DNA from 3 places in the Citricoccus sp. K5 genome. Region 2 is predicted to be linked to each of the others. Evidence: riboswitches for the same ligand, from Rfam matches in the RefSeq annotation. Region 2 holds a riboswitch; each other region holds the start of a gene.
What was found. A riboswitch is a leader RNA that binds a small molecule or an ion and turns the genes downstream of it on or off. The one in region 2 is predicted to bind S-adenosylmethionine.
Positions count from the first base shown of each region.

Region 1: linked by a shared signal. The riboswitch ahead of BOSE125_RS02930 (O-acetylhomoserine aminocarboxypropyltransferase/cysteine synthase family protein) and the one ahead of BOSE125_RS15025 (ABC transporter ATP-binding protein) in region 2 are both predicted to bind S-adenosylmethionine.
Region 3: linked by a shared signal. The riboswitch ahead of BOSE125_RS11945 (flavin reductase family protein) and the one ahead of BOSE125_RS15025 (ABC transporter ATP-binding protein) in region 2 are both predicted to bind S-adenosylmethionine.

Region 1 is NZ_LR732817.1:681,857-686,128, reverse strand. It holds gene BOSE125_RS02940 (DUF2231 domain-containing protein) at 1-68, shown strand, start outside; gene BOSE125_RS02935 (homoserine O-acetyltransferase) at 73-1,194, opposite strand; gene BOSE125_RS02930 (O-acetylhomoserine aminocarboxypropyltransferase/cysteine synthase family protein) at 1,211-2,575, opposite strand; SAM riboswitch class IV at 2,657-2,771, opposite strand; gene BOSE125_RS02925 (VOC family protein) at 2,972-3,628, shown strand; gene BOSE125_RS02920 (CPBP family intramembrane glutamic endopeptidase) at 3,715-4,272, opposite strand, start outside.
Region 2 is NZ_LR732817.1:3,337,572-3,341,843, reverse strand. It holds gene BOSE125_RS15035 (helix-turn-helix transcriptional regulator) at 30-317, opposite strand; gene map (type I methionyl aminopeptidase) at 421-1,203, shown strand; SAM riboswitch class I at 1,437-1,548, shown strand; gene BOSE125_RS15025 (ABC transporter ATP-binding protein) at 1,542-2,384, shown strand; gene BOSE125_RS15020 (aliphatic sulfonate ABC transporter substrate-binding protein) at 2,541-3,560, shown strand; gene BOSE125_RS15015 (ABC transporter permease) at 3,557-4,272, shown strand, end outside.
Region 3 is NZ_LR732817.1:2,663,459-2,667,730, forward strand. It holds gene BOSE125_RS11935 (mechanosensitive ion channel family protein) at 1-1,011, opposite strand, end outside; gene hisD (histidinol dehydrogenase) at 1,115-2,422, shown strand; SAM riboswitch class IV at 2,545-2,664, shown strand; gene BOSE125_RS11945 (flavin reductase family protein) at 2,738-3,295, shown strand; gene BOSE125_RS11950 (RNA-binding S4 domain-containing protein) at 3,361-3,849, shown strand; gene BOSE125_RS11955 (cold-shock protein) at 4,098-4,272, shown strand, end outside.

The sequences.
Region 1 (4,272 bases), 2.7 Mb from region 2:
TCGGCGGCCACCTGGCCCTGACACGGGGCACCGCGGGCCGGGCCGGGCCGACTGAGCGCGTCGGGTGAGGACCTAGAGTCCGAGCACCCGCGTCATCTCCGCGGCCACCTGGTCCAGGTCCGTCAGGAACCCGTCATGACCGATCGGCGAATCGATCATGTGCACCGGCACGTCACCGGGCAGTTGGCGGGCGAGCTCCTGGGACTGGCCCGGGAAGTACAGGCGGTCGGACTCGACGGCGGCGATGAACGGTGTCACCCGGATGGAGCCGAGCACCTCCGCCTCCGGCCCGCGGCCGCGGGAGACGTCGTGGCTCATCAGGGCCTCGGTCAGCACCAGGTAGCTGTTGGCGTCGAAGCGCTTGACCAGCTTGGCCGCCTGGTAGTCCAGGTAGGACTCGACCTGATAGCGCCCCTGCCGCCGGACCGGCTCGCCGAACGGGTTCTCCTCGGGCTGCGCGGCGCGGCCGAAGCGGGCGACCATGTCCGGTTCGGACCGGTAGGTGATGTGCGCGATCTTGCGGGCGATGCCCAGGCCGCCGTCCGGCGTCGGGCCCGGGTAGTAGTCCCCGCCGCGGAAGTTCGGGTCCAGGTTGATGGACTGCACCTGCGCCTGGGCGAAGGCGATCTGCTCGGCGGTCGAGTGCGCGCCACAGGCGATGACGGCCATGCCGGCCACACGGTCGGGGTAGGTCGCAGCCCACTCCAGGGCGCGGGCGCCGCCCATGGAGCCGCCGATGACCGCCTGGAAGCGCTCGATGCCCAGCGCGTCGGCCAACCGCGCCTCGGCATGGACGGAATCGCGGATGGTGGTGAACGGGAAACGTGAACCCCAGGGGTCACCCTCCGGGTCCAGCGAGGACGGGCCGGTACTCCCGTAGCAACCGCCCAGGATGTTCGGGGCGATCACGAACCAGGTGTTGGTGTCGATGGCGCAGCCGGGGCCGACGACGCCCTCCCACCAGCCCTCCTCCGGATCACCGGAGGAGGCCGCCACGTGCGTGGACCCGGTCAGGGCATGCAGCACCAGCACGGCGTTCGACTTCTCGGCGTTGAGCCTGCCCCAGGTCTCGTAGGCGATCTCCGCCTCCGGCAGATGCCCGCCGGTCTCGAAGTCCAGGGCGCCGATGAGCTGGGTGCGAAGGCCGCCCTCGGGCAGGCCTGTGGCAGTCGGCTGGGGGGTGGTGGTGGTCATGCGAATACCTCCGGACCTAGGCGCTCACGTCGGCCGCGGCGAAGCCGTTGTCAAGATCGGCCAGGATGTCCTCGATGCTCTCCACACCCACGGACAGGCGGACCAGGCCGGGGGTCACGCCGGCGGCACGCTGCTCCTCCTCCGTGAGCTGGGAGTGCGTGGTGGACGCCGGGTGGATGACGAGCGAGCGGACGTCGCCAATGTTGGCCACGTGGTGGTGCAGCTGCAGGGCGTCCACGAACCGGGCCCCGGCCTCGCGGCCGCCGGCGATCTCGAAGGAGACGAAGCCGGCCGGACCCTGCGGCAGGTACTGCTTGGCGCGCTCATGCCACCGGCTGGAGGCCAGGCCGGGGTAGATGACCGTCTCGGCCAGGGCGTGGCCCTCCAGGTACTCGGCCACCTGGCGGGCATTCTCCACGTGGCGCTCCATGCGCAGGGACAGCGTCTCCAGCCCCAGGTTGAGGAGGAAGGCGTTGAAGGGGCTGATCGCACTGCCGTAGTCGCGCAGCAACTGGACCCGCGCCTTGAGCACGAAGGCCAGGTTGGCGCCGAGGATGCCGTCCACACCGAGGTCCCGGGCGAAGACGATCCCGTTGTAGCTCTCATCCGGGGTGTTGAAGCCCGGGAAGCGCTCCGGCTGGGCGGCGAAGTCGAAGGTGCCGCCGTCCACGATCACACCGCCCATGGCCGCGGCGTGGCCGCCGAGGTATTTGGTGGCGGAGTGGACCACGATGTCCGCGCCGTGCTCGATCGGACGCAGCAGGTACGGGGTGGCCAGGGTGTTGTCCACGATCAGCGGCACCCCGGCCCCATGGGCGACGTCGGCGACGGCGCGGATGTCCAGCACGTCCCCGCGGGGGTTGCCGAGGGTCTCACCGAACAGCGCCTTGGTGTTGTCCTGAATGGCGTTCTTCCACCCCTCCGGGCTGTCCGGATCCTGCACGAAGGAGGTGGTGATGCCGATCTTGGCCAGGGTGTGCTTGAACAGATTCTGGGTGCCGCCGTACAGCGAGGCGGACACGACGATGTGGTCACCCGCCCCGGCGAGGTTGAGGATAGAGAAGGTGGTGGCGGCCTGGCCCGAGGCCAGCAGCAGTGCCCCGACCCCGCCCTCCAGGGCGGCGATCTTGCCCTCGACGGCTTCCTGGGTGGGATTGCCGATGCGGGAGTAGATCGGGCCGAGGTCCTTCAACGCGAAGCGGTCCGCGGCGACCTCCGCGGAGGGGAAGTCGAACGAGTTCGACTGGATGATCGGCAGCACGGTGGCGCCGTAGGGGTTCTCCTCCGGGATCCCGGCATGGATCTGGCGGGTCTCGAAGCCCCACTGGGCCGGATCGGGGGCGGCCTCGGCGTTCGGGGTGCTATTGGGGGTGTCAGTCACGTGACGACTCCTGTCAGTCCAGGGCCACCTGCGTGATGCCGGCGGGCAGGGACATCGTCCAGCAACCCGACGCGGCGTGGTGGCCCGCGCTTGCCGGTGCCGGTTGGCACCTGCCTGGTCCTCACCCGGGGCACCCCACCGCGAGCTGGAGGGTTGCCGGCCAGCAAGCCGGGGCTTGATGCTGGCACTCATGACCTTCGTCAAGTCTGCCAGATCGGCTCCGGGGATTCATCCCCGTCCGCCCTGGGGCGTCGCATTGCGCCTCACGGGGCTTCTGTGGCCAGCGTGCTCGCGGGCGCCGACACCCGGCGCCCGCCGAGGGTCACTCCTGTGACCTCGAGCACATTTCAAGTGAGGTTAACCTAACCTGTCCGTGACTGAAGAAAGTGCGACGATATGGGCATGATGCGCCTGGATCACGTCTCGTACGCCGTTGGACCCGAAGAAGGACTCGCCGCCACGGTGGCCCGCCTCGCCGAAACGCTCGGCATCGAGCGCGTCAAGGGCGGTGTTCACCCCCGTTTCGGCACGCGCAATGCGATCTTCCCGCTGCGCAACCGCCAGTACCTCGAGGTGGTCGAGGTGCTGGACCACCCCTCCTCCGAGAAGGCTCCGTTCGGCCAGGCCGTGCGCGCCCGCTCCGAGATGGGCGGCGGCTGGATGGGCTGGTGTGTCACCGTGGACGACCTCGCACCGTTCGAGGAGCGCTTGGAGCGCCAGTCCGTGCCCGGCAACCGCAAATTCCCGGACGGCCGGGAACTCACGTGGCGCCAGATCGGCATCAAGGGCCTCATCGCCGACCCCCAGGTCCCATATGTCTTGCGCTGGGATGATGGCACCGAAGACCTGCACCCCTCGCAGGCCCACACACCCCAGGCCGAACTGTCCTCCATCACGATCGCCGGCTCCCGCGACCGCGTGCGCGGCTGGCTGGGCCTGGACGATCCGGACGAGACGGTCGGGGACCTCAACGTGGTCTTCGAATCGCCCTCCGGCACCCCCGGCATCCTCGAGGTCACCTTCGAGACCCCCAAGGGCACCGTCACGCTCTGACTCCACGCACCACCCTGCGTTGAGTCCGGAGGGATTCACCTCTCAGCCCCGATAAACGTGAATCCCTCCAGGCTCACGTCACGGATTCAGGTGCTGAACAGGCCCGCCGCCGCCAGCAGCGGGTACGCCACGAATCCGGCGGCATCCAGGAGGAAGTGCGCGATCACCAGCGGCATCACCCTCCGGTATCTCAGGTAGACCGCGCCGAACACCAGCCCCATGAGCAGATTGCCGATCCCGGGCCCCACCCCCTGGTAGAGGTGGTAGGCGCCGCGCAGGACGGCGCAGCCCACCAGCACGGTGACGGGATTCAAGGGAACGACGGCGCCGCTCGCCCAGGTGCGCAGCCCACCCTCACTGCCGGGCCTGTTCGGATCGAGCCCGGCGCGCCGCTGCTGCAGGTAGCCGAGCCGGTCGAAGAGCCACGCCATCACGATGATCTCCTCCAGCAGCCCGTGCCGCAGCGCGGAGAACAGCAGCACCGGGGTACTCCACCAGTACTCGGTCAGGGCGCTGCCAACGATGGCCGTGGTGACGCCGGCGGCCCGTCCGGCCGCGTAGACCGCCAGGGTCCCGAGGCCGATCGCCAGGAACAGTCCGATTCCGAGGACCACGTCCCTGCCCGGCCGGCGGAAGTCCAGGCC
Region 2 (4,272 bases):
TCGGGGCGGCCCCGGACAGTCATCGGAGGTCAGAGTGGTCGCAGCTGGCCCCATCGCCGGAGTTCCAGCGTCTCGGTGAGGGTGATCTCGGCCCACACCGCGTCGAGTGAGAGGCCGAGGACCTCGGCGATGGCCGCAATGGTCGGGAAGGCCGGCGTGGCGACCCGGCCTGATTCGATCTTCCGCAGCGTCTCGGGCGACACCCCGGCATCGAGCGCGACCTCGAGCATCGTGCGCTCCGCCCGAGCACGCCGCAGGAGGGCGCCCAGGCGCTCCCCACGCTCGATTTCTGCAGCACTCAGCGGCAACCTCACCATGGACTCCATTCTAGTTCCAGGTCCGGGATAATATGGCCGGTATAGTTATTGGAACCGGAGATAGTTGTCGGCATCCCAGAGAAGTCCCGTGAAAAGGCAGCGCATGATTGAAATCCTGACCCCCGCCGAGCTGGATCGGGCCCGTGACTCCGGCGCCCTCGTCGCCGAGATTCTCCAAGCCCTGAGGAGCAGGGCCGCCATCGGCACGAATCTCCTGGAAATCAACGAATGGGCCCGCGTCCTGATCATCGAGGCCGGGGCAACCTCCTGCTACGTCGACTACGAGCCCTCCTTCGGGCGGGGGCCCTTCGGGCACTACATCTGCACGGCTGTCAACGACGCCGTGCTGCACGGCAAACCACATGACTACACACTGGCCGACGGCGACCTGCTGACCCTCGACCTCGCGGTCACCCTGCGCGGCATCGCCGCCGATGCCGCCATCAGCTTCATCGTCGGCGATGCCCGCCCCGCCGAGAGCGTCACCTTGATCGAGACCACGGAGCGCGCCCTGGCCGCAGGGATCGCCGCGGCCGGGCCCGGAGCACGCATCGGCGACCTCTCCCACGCCATCGGCTCTGTCCTCAGCGAGGCCGGGTTCGCGGTCAACACCGAGTTCGGCGGCCACGGCATCGGCTCCACGATGCACCAGGACCCTCACGTCCCCAACACCGGGCGGCCCGGGCGCGGCTACGTCCTTCGCCCCGGACTGCTCCTCGCCCTGGAGCCGTGGGCCATGGTGGACACCGATCGACTCGTCACGGATGCCGACGGATGGACGCTCCGCAGCGCGACCGGCTGCCGCACGGCGCACAGCGAACACACGATCGCCATCACCGAGGACGGTGCCGAGATCATCACGGTGCCTTCTCCCGTGCGGGATTGAATCCCTCTGACGTCACATTTCGTCCTGCAGCCCCTGCTCGCAGCCGCTGGGCCGACATCGGCTTCGAAAGTGCCCCCATATGACGCACCATGACGTCAAGCGATCTGCGGCAGAGTAGGCAACAGGGACGGGGAAAACACCGCCGTACAGCCCCTCGACGCCGGTGAACTCGGGATTCGTGGGCTGTTCCGCGCTTGACATGGATACCGCGTGTTCTGCTTCACTGGATGAATCAACCATCCAGAGCGGCCGAGAGATCTGGCTCCGTGACGCCGCAGCAACCTCCCGCGTTTCTCCGGGAAGGTGCTCATGCCAGAGCCGATGGAGCGTGATTCACGGTGACTGCCCTTGCCGAGTCCCTGCCCGGTTCCAGCGTCCTGACGGCGCCGCCGGCCTCGACCACCAGCCTGGCGGTGGAGTTCCGCGATGTCGGCCGGTCCTTTCCGGCCGCCGCCGGCGCACGCACCGTCTTGCGAGACATCAACCTCACCGTGGAGCCGGGCGAGGTCCTGGCCATCATCGGTGCCTCCGGCTGCGGCAAGTCCACCCTGTTGCGGGCCGTGGGCGGCCTGGACACCGGCAACACGGGGCAGATCCTGGTCGGCGGGTCCGCCGTCCGGCCCTACGACTCCCGCACCGCAGTCGGGTTCCAGGAGCCCCGCCTCATGCCCTGGCGCACCATCCACCAGAACGTGGCCCTGGGCTTGCCCCCGAACACGGGCCGCGCGGAGGGCCGCGAGAGCGTCGACCGATTGTTGGAACTGGTGGGCCTGGCCGAACACGCCACCCTTCGGCCCCGGGAGGTCTCCGGCGGCATGGCCCAGCGAACCTCGCTGGCTCGTGCCCTGGCCCGGCGTCCTGGCGTCCTGCTATTGGACGAGCCCTTCGGCGCGCTCGATGCTTTGACGCGATTGCGGATGCAGGACCTGTTGCTGGACATCCATGCCAAGACCGCCACCACGGTCCTGCTCGTCACCCATGACGTGGACGAGGCGCTCCAGCTGGCCGACCGGATCCTGCTGCTCGGCCAGGACCCCGCCCCGGGCGCGGCCCCCGGTGCCACCACCCGCACGATGGTCACCGTCCCCGGTCAACGGCCTCGGGATCGGGGTTCGGCCGAACTGGCCCGGCTCCGATCCGAATTGTTGGCCGGACTGGGCGTGGACGCCCACCGCCACTAGCCGGACCCGGCCAGGGCACCGCTGCGAGCATCCCCCGCCTCCACGTCGCACGGCCCTTTCTGCACGCCCCCCTCTGTACCCGCTGTACCCGACCAATTGCCCCGCGCCACAACCCCTGCCGGCCCGGGAAGCACCGCACCCTTCGAAAGGCACCCCATGCGCTCACGAATCACCCTGTCCGCCGCCACCCTCGCCATCGCGGCTCTCGCCCTCACCGGTTGCGTGGCCGGCGAGGGATCTGGTGGTGAGGCCGCCGAAGCCGGTGCCGGCGGTGGTGCCGAGGGTGGCGAGCTGAACATCGACTACGCCACCTACAATCCGCTCTCCCTGGTCATCAAGGAGAAGGGCTGGCTGGAGGAGGAGCTCTCCGACGAAGGCGTCAGCGTCAACTGGATCCAGTCCGCGGGTTCCAACAAGGCCAACGAGGCCCTGCGTGCCGAGGCCATCGACGTGGGCTCAACGGCCGGCTCCGCCGCCCTGCTCAACCGCGCCAACGGCACCCCGATCAAGACCATCAGCCTCTACTCCCAGCCGGAGTGGGCCGCCCTGGTCACCTCCGCCGATTCGGACATCACCGAGGTCACGGACCTGGTCGGCAAGAACGTGGCGGCCACCAAGGGCACCGACCCCTACTTCTTCCTCATCCAGGCCCTCGGCGAGGCCGGCGTGGACGAATCCGACGTCACCGTGCAGAACCTCCAGCATGCCGACGGCAACGCCGCCCTGAACAACGGATCCGTGGACGCCTGGTCCGGGCTGGACCCGATCATGGCCGGGGCCGAGGCCGAGGGTGCCGAGCTGTTCTACCGCAACGTCGACTTCAACACCTACGGCTTCCTCAACGCCACGGAGTCCTTCCTCGAGGAATCCCCCGAGCTGGCTCAAACGGTGGTGGACGTCTACGAGCAGGCCCGTGAGTGGGCCCTCGAGAACCCAGAGGAGACCGCGTCGATCCTCGCCGAGGTGGCCGGCCTCGAGCAAGACGTGGCCACCATCGTCATCGAGGAGCGTTCCAACCTGGACGTGGACCCGGTCCCCGGCCAGGAACAACTGGACGTCCTTGAGGTCGTCGGCCCGATCCTGGTGGAAACCGGTGACGTGGCCAGCCAGGAGAACGTGGACAAGGCCCTCGCCGAACTCCTCGAGCCCTCGTTCGCCGAAGAAGCCACGCAGTGAGCTCCCTCGTCTCCCCCGAACACCTGACCCCGGCATCGCATAGGGCTGACGAGGTGGCGGGGCGCCGCAACCGGGGCTCGACGCCGGCCGGCCGGGGTTACGGCTCGAGCTCCCGGAACGGCGGTGGTCCCGCCACCGGCCGGGGCACCCGCGGGATCTTGGGCACCCCGGCCGGCCGGGCCGTCGTCGGGCTTCTGCTGCCCGTGGTGCTGGTCGTCGCCTGGTGGGCTGCGACGGCTGCCGGCTTGTTCTCGCCGGTGCAGCTTCCCTCGCCGGCCTCGGTGGTCAGTGCGGGGATCGATCTGGCCGCCGACGGATCCCTGTGGCACCACATCGCCATCTCAGTGCAGCGGGTGCTGCTCGGCTTCGTGATGGGCGGGGTCCTCGGCCTGCTCATCGGCTCCATCCTCGGACTCTCCACCTGGGCCGATGCCCTGCTTGCGCCCCTGATCGGAGCGATTCGCGCGGTGCCGTCGCTGGCGTGGGTGCCTCTGCTGATCCTGTGGATGGGCATCGGTGAGGACTCGAAGGTGACATTGATCGTGATCGGCGCGTTCTTCCCGATCTTCACGAACGTATATGCGGCGCTCAAGCATGTGGACCCGCACCTCGTGGAGGCTGGCCGCGCCTTCGGCTATCACGGCCTGCGCCTGCTGCGGACCGTCCAGTTGCCCGCCGTGGTGCCCTCCGTGTTCTCCGGCCTGCGGCTGGC
Region 3 (4,272 bases), 670 kb from region 2:
GCTGTCCTTGCCGTCCCAGAGCTCGGTGGAGGCGAGCAAGGCCTTGAGGCGTTCGCGGGTGGCGTCTACCGGAACCCGCCAGTCCACGTCGATCTCCACGGTCCCGGACAAGGCAGACCCGGTGCGGGTCCAGTTCTCGAACGGGGTGGTGGTGAAGTGGCTGGAGGGGTAGATCACGCGGCGCCCGTCCCAGATCTTGACCACCACGTAGGAGAGGGTGATGTCCTCGATGGTGCCGTAGACCCCGTCCGCGGTGACCACGTCTCCCACGCGGATCGCATCGGTGAATGCCAGCTGGATGCCGGCGAACACGTTGGTCAGGGTGGACTGCACGGCGAGGCCGGCCACCACGGAGATCACGCCGGCCGAGGCCAGCAGGCCGGCGCCCACCGCGCGGACCTGGGGAATGGTCAGCAGGACGATGGACACGGCGATGACGATGACGGCGGCCTGGATCACGCGCCGCAGCAGCACGGTCTGGGTGCGGATCTTGCGGTCACGGCGGTCGTCCACCCCTTCAGAGGCGTACTTGCCGAGCAACCGCTCTTCGACGACCCGCACGACGCGCAGCGCCAACCAGGCGAGGGAGCCGATGATGCCGGCCATCAGCAGGAAGCTCACGCCGTTGAACCAGGCATAGGCGGAGGCGGTCAGTCCGAGGGCGATCCGCACCGCCAGCAGCACCGCCGCGACCGCCACCGGTACCCGGCACCGGGCGACCTGGTTGCGCAGCTGTGGCTTGCGGCGCAGCAGGGCGTTGACCAGCAGCCAGGCGACCACCAGCACGGCCAGCGCGAACGCCACGGAGATCGCCACCGTGGAGAGCATCCCCCAGAACGGTCCGAGCGAGTCGACGGCGCCTTCGGCCCCCTCGCGGACGCTGTCCTGCATGTTCTCCGGGGACCCGCTCGGTTCCGCCGTCGGCTCGGAGTCCAGTCCCGCCCCGGACGCGAGGACGGTGGTGGTGGGCGGAGCGGTGAACAGATCGGTGAAGAAGGACAAACTCGGCATGGCCCCAGTCTGTCATCTGGTTCTCGGACGTTCCTGAACGGGGGGAGAATGGACGCTGGACCACCGGAACCAGCCGATCCCTCGGAATCACAGGAGCCATCCCATGCTTGCCACCACGGACCTGCGCGGCCGCACCTACGATCCCGCCACGGTGCTCCCACGCGCCGAGGTCGATGTGGCCGCCGCCGTGCCAAAGGTGATGCCGATCCTGGACCGGGTGCGTACCGAGGGGGCTCGCGCCGTGCTGGATCTCGGCGAGCAGTTCGATGGGATCCGGCCGCCGTCTTTGGCCGTGCCGGCCGAGAAGCTCGCCGAGGCGCTCGAGTCGCTGGACCCGGAGGTCCGCTCCGCCCTCGAGGAGGCCATCGACCGCGCCCGCAAGGTGCACGCCGCCCAGGTCCCCGCGGGGTCGGAGGTGGAGCTCGGGGAGGGGGCCGTCGTCGAGAACCGCTGGGTCCCGGTGAACCGCGTGGGCCTCTACGTTCCGGGCGGCCGTGCCGTCTACCCCTCCTCCGTGGTGATGAACGTGGTCCCGGCCCAGGCCGCCGGCGTCACCTCGCTCGCGGTCGCCTCCCCGCCGCAGAAGGACTTCGGCGGCCTGCCGCACCCCGTCATCCTCGCGGCCTGCGCCCTGCTCGGCGTGGACGAGGTCTACGCCGCGGGCGGCGCCCAGGCGGTGGCCATGTTCGCCTACGGGGTGGCGGACGACGACGGCGCCCGAGTGTGTGCCCCCGTGGACATGGTCACGGGGCCGGGCAACATCTACGTGGCAGCCGCCAAGCGCGCCCTGCTCGGCACCATCGGCATCGATGCGGAGGCCGGACCGACCGAGATCGCCGTACTGGCCGACGGCACCGCCGACGCCCGGTGGGTGGCCGCCGACCTCATCAGCCAGGCCGAGCACGATCCCATGGCCGGCTCCGTGCTCATCACCACCTCGCCCGAGCTGGCCCGGGATGTGGCGGCCGAGATTGAGAGTCAGGTGCCGGGAAGTCTCCACGAGGAGCAGATCCGCCAGGCCCTGGGCGGCCCGCAGTCGGGGATCCTGCTCGTGGGGACCCTGGACGAGGCGCTGGCCGTGGCCGACGCCTACGCGGCCGAGCACCTCGAGGTCCACACCGTGAACCCCCTGCAGACGGCCCGCCGGGTGTCCAACGCCGGCGCCGTGTTCGTGGGCCCGCATTCGCCCGTGCCGCTGGGGGACTATTCCGCCGGATCCAACCACGTGCTGCCCACCGGTGGCTCCGCCCGCTACTCCTCCGGGCTGAACACGGTGAGCTTCCTGCGCCTGCAGCAGCTCATCCGCTACACGGAGACGGGGCTGAAGGAACTGGACACCAAGATCTCCTCCCTGTCCACGGCGGAGGGGTTGCCGGCCCACGGCGAGGCTGTCTCCCTGCGATTCCGCTGACCCGCTGCCTGATCCTCAGCGGCTGCTTCGCCCCATTGGCATGCCGGGGCGAAGGTCACGGGGGTTCACAGTCCGAGAAACCCTTTGACCGCTCCGGAAGTCCGTCGTTAGTGTGGACCCAGAATCATGAGTTCCCGCTGTTACAGCCCTGGCTTGCGGGACGGCAACCCTCTTCACGCAGTAGTGGGGTGCTCCAGGTGAGGATTCGGCCTACCGGATGCCCCGGCAGGCAAGTACCGCGTTTCTGCTGGTGCCGATCGGGACGTTCCCGTGGCGTGCCGCCGTGCAGATTCGCCTTCGGACGGAGGACCCACCATGACCGCCCTGGCTACCCACGACCTGCAGCAGGCCCCCGGCCTCGACACTGACCTCAACCGAGATCTGTCCACGCCGACTCTTCGCTCGGCCTTCTCCCACTTCCCCTCCGGCGTGGCGGCGCTCGCCGGTGTCGCCAACGGTTCGAAGGAGGGACTCGTGGCCTCGTCCTTCACCGTCGGGGTCTCCCTCGAGCCGGCGCTGGTCTCCTTCGCCGTACAGAACACCTCCCGCACCTGGCCCCGGCTGAAGCAGGCCGAGCGGATCGGGATCTCCATCCTCGGCGAGGACCACACCGACGTCTGCCGTCAGCTCGCGTCCAAGGAGGGGGACCGATTCGCCGGCCTGGACATCCGGTCCACGGACGAGGGCGCGATCTTCCTGGACGGCGCCGCCCTGTGGCTGGACACCACCGTCTACTCCGAGCTGCCCGCCGGTGACCACACCATGGTCCTGCTCGAGGTGCACGGCGTGCACGATCACTCCGCAGAGCACGAGCCGATCGTGTTCCACCGCTCGGCCTTCCGCAATCTGCGCACCGCCGAGGGAAACCAGTAGCCTCACGTCCTTCCTCCCAGCGCCCCTCGGGGGCAGGCGTCCGGTCCGGAGGTAGGATGTCCGGCATGCCTTCCGCCACCCCGTCCGCGCGGCGTCCAGGTTCGGCCGCAGGCGCGGGCACCGCGGCGGCCGGCTCGGTCCGCTTGGATGCCTGGCTCTGGGGCGTGCGCATGTACAAGACCCGTTCGGCCGCCACCACGGCGTGCCGGGCCGGCCACGTCCGCCTCAACGGGCAGCCGGCCAAGGCCGCCCAACCGGTCAAGCCGGGCGACACCATCCGGTTGCGGCTGCCCGGACGCGAGCGGATCCTCGAGGTCACCGGCCTGGTGGCCAAGCGGGTCGGCGCTCCGGAGGCTGTCCGGCACTACCTCGACCACTCCCCGGAACCCGTGCCCCGGGAACTGCTGGCCGTGCCCCGCCGAGACCGGGGTGCAGGCCGGCCCACCAAGCGAGACCGGCGCCAGCTGGACCGGCTCCGCGGCCGTGCCGCTCCTGAGTCTGACGCAGAGCCCGATCTCGATCTCAGCATCGATCGCGGCCTCGATCGCCAGTGAGCTGCTGGACCGATGATGGGCTCAGATGAACACCGGGAAAAGAATGCCCACAGTGGAAATTGAGGGCTTCAGTTCCGCGGTTTCTCCCGTATTATGTGACACAGAAGTAGTAGTAGCAGTAAGTCCGTCACCACTGCGGACCGGTTGGCCCTCGGGCCGTTCGGGGCGTTGTAGGAAGCGGTTTCGCACACGCCGCTTCGCCCCCGTCGGAAGACCGACGGGTTTACAACCTCAGGAAAGGGCCCATCATGGCTACCGGTACCGTCAAGTGGTTCAACGCAGAGAAGGGCTACGGCTTCATCTCTCCGGACGACCAGTCCGCTGACATCTTCGTTCACTTCTCCGCCATCGAGGGCAATGGCTTCCGCGAACTGCAGGAAGACCAGAAGGTCGAGTTCGAGTCCCAGCAGGGCCCCAAGGGCA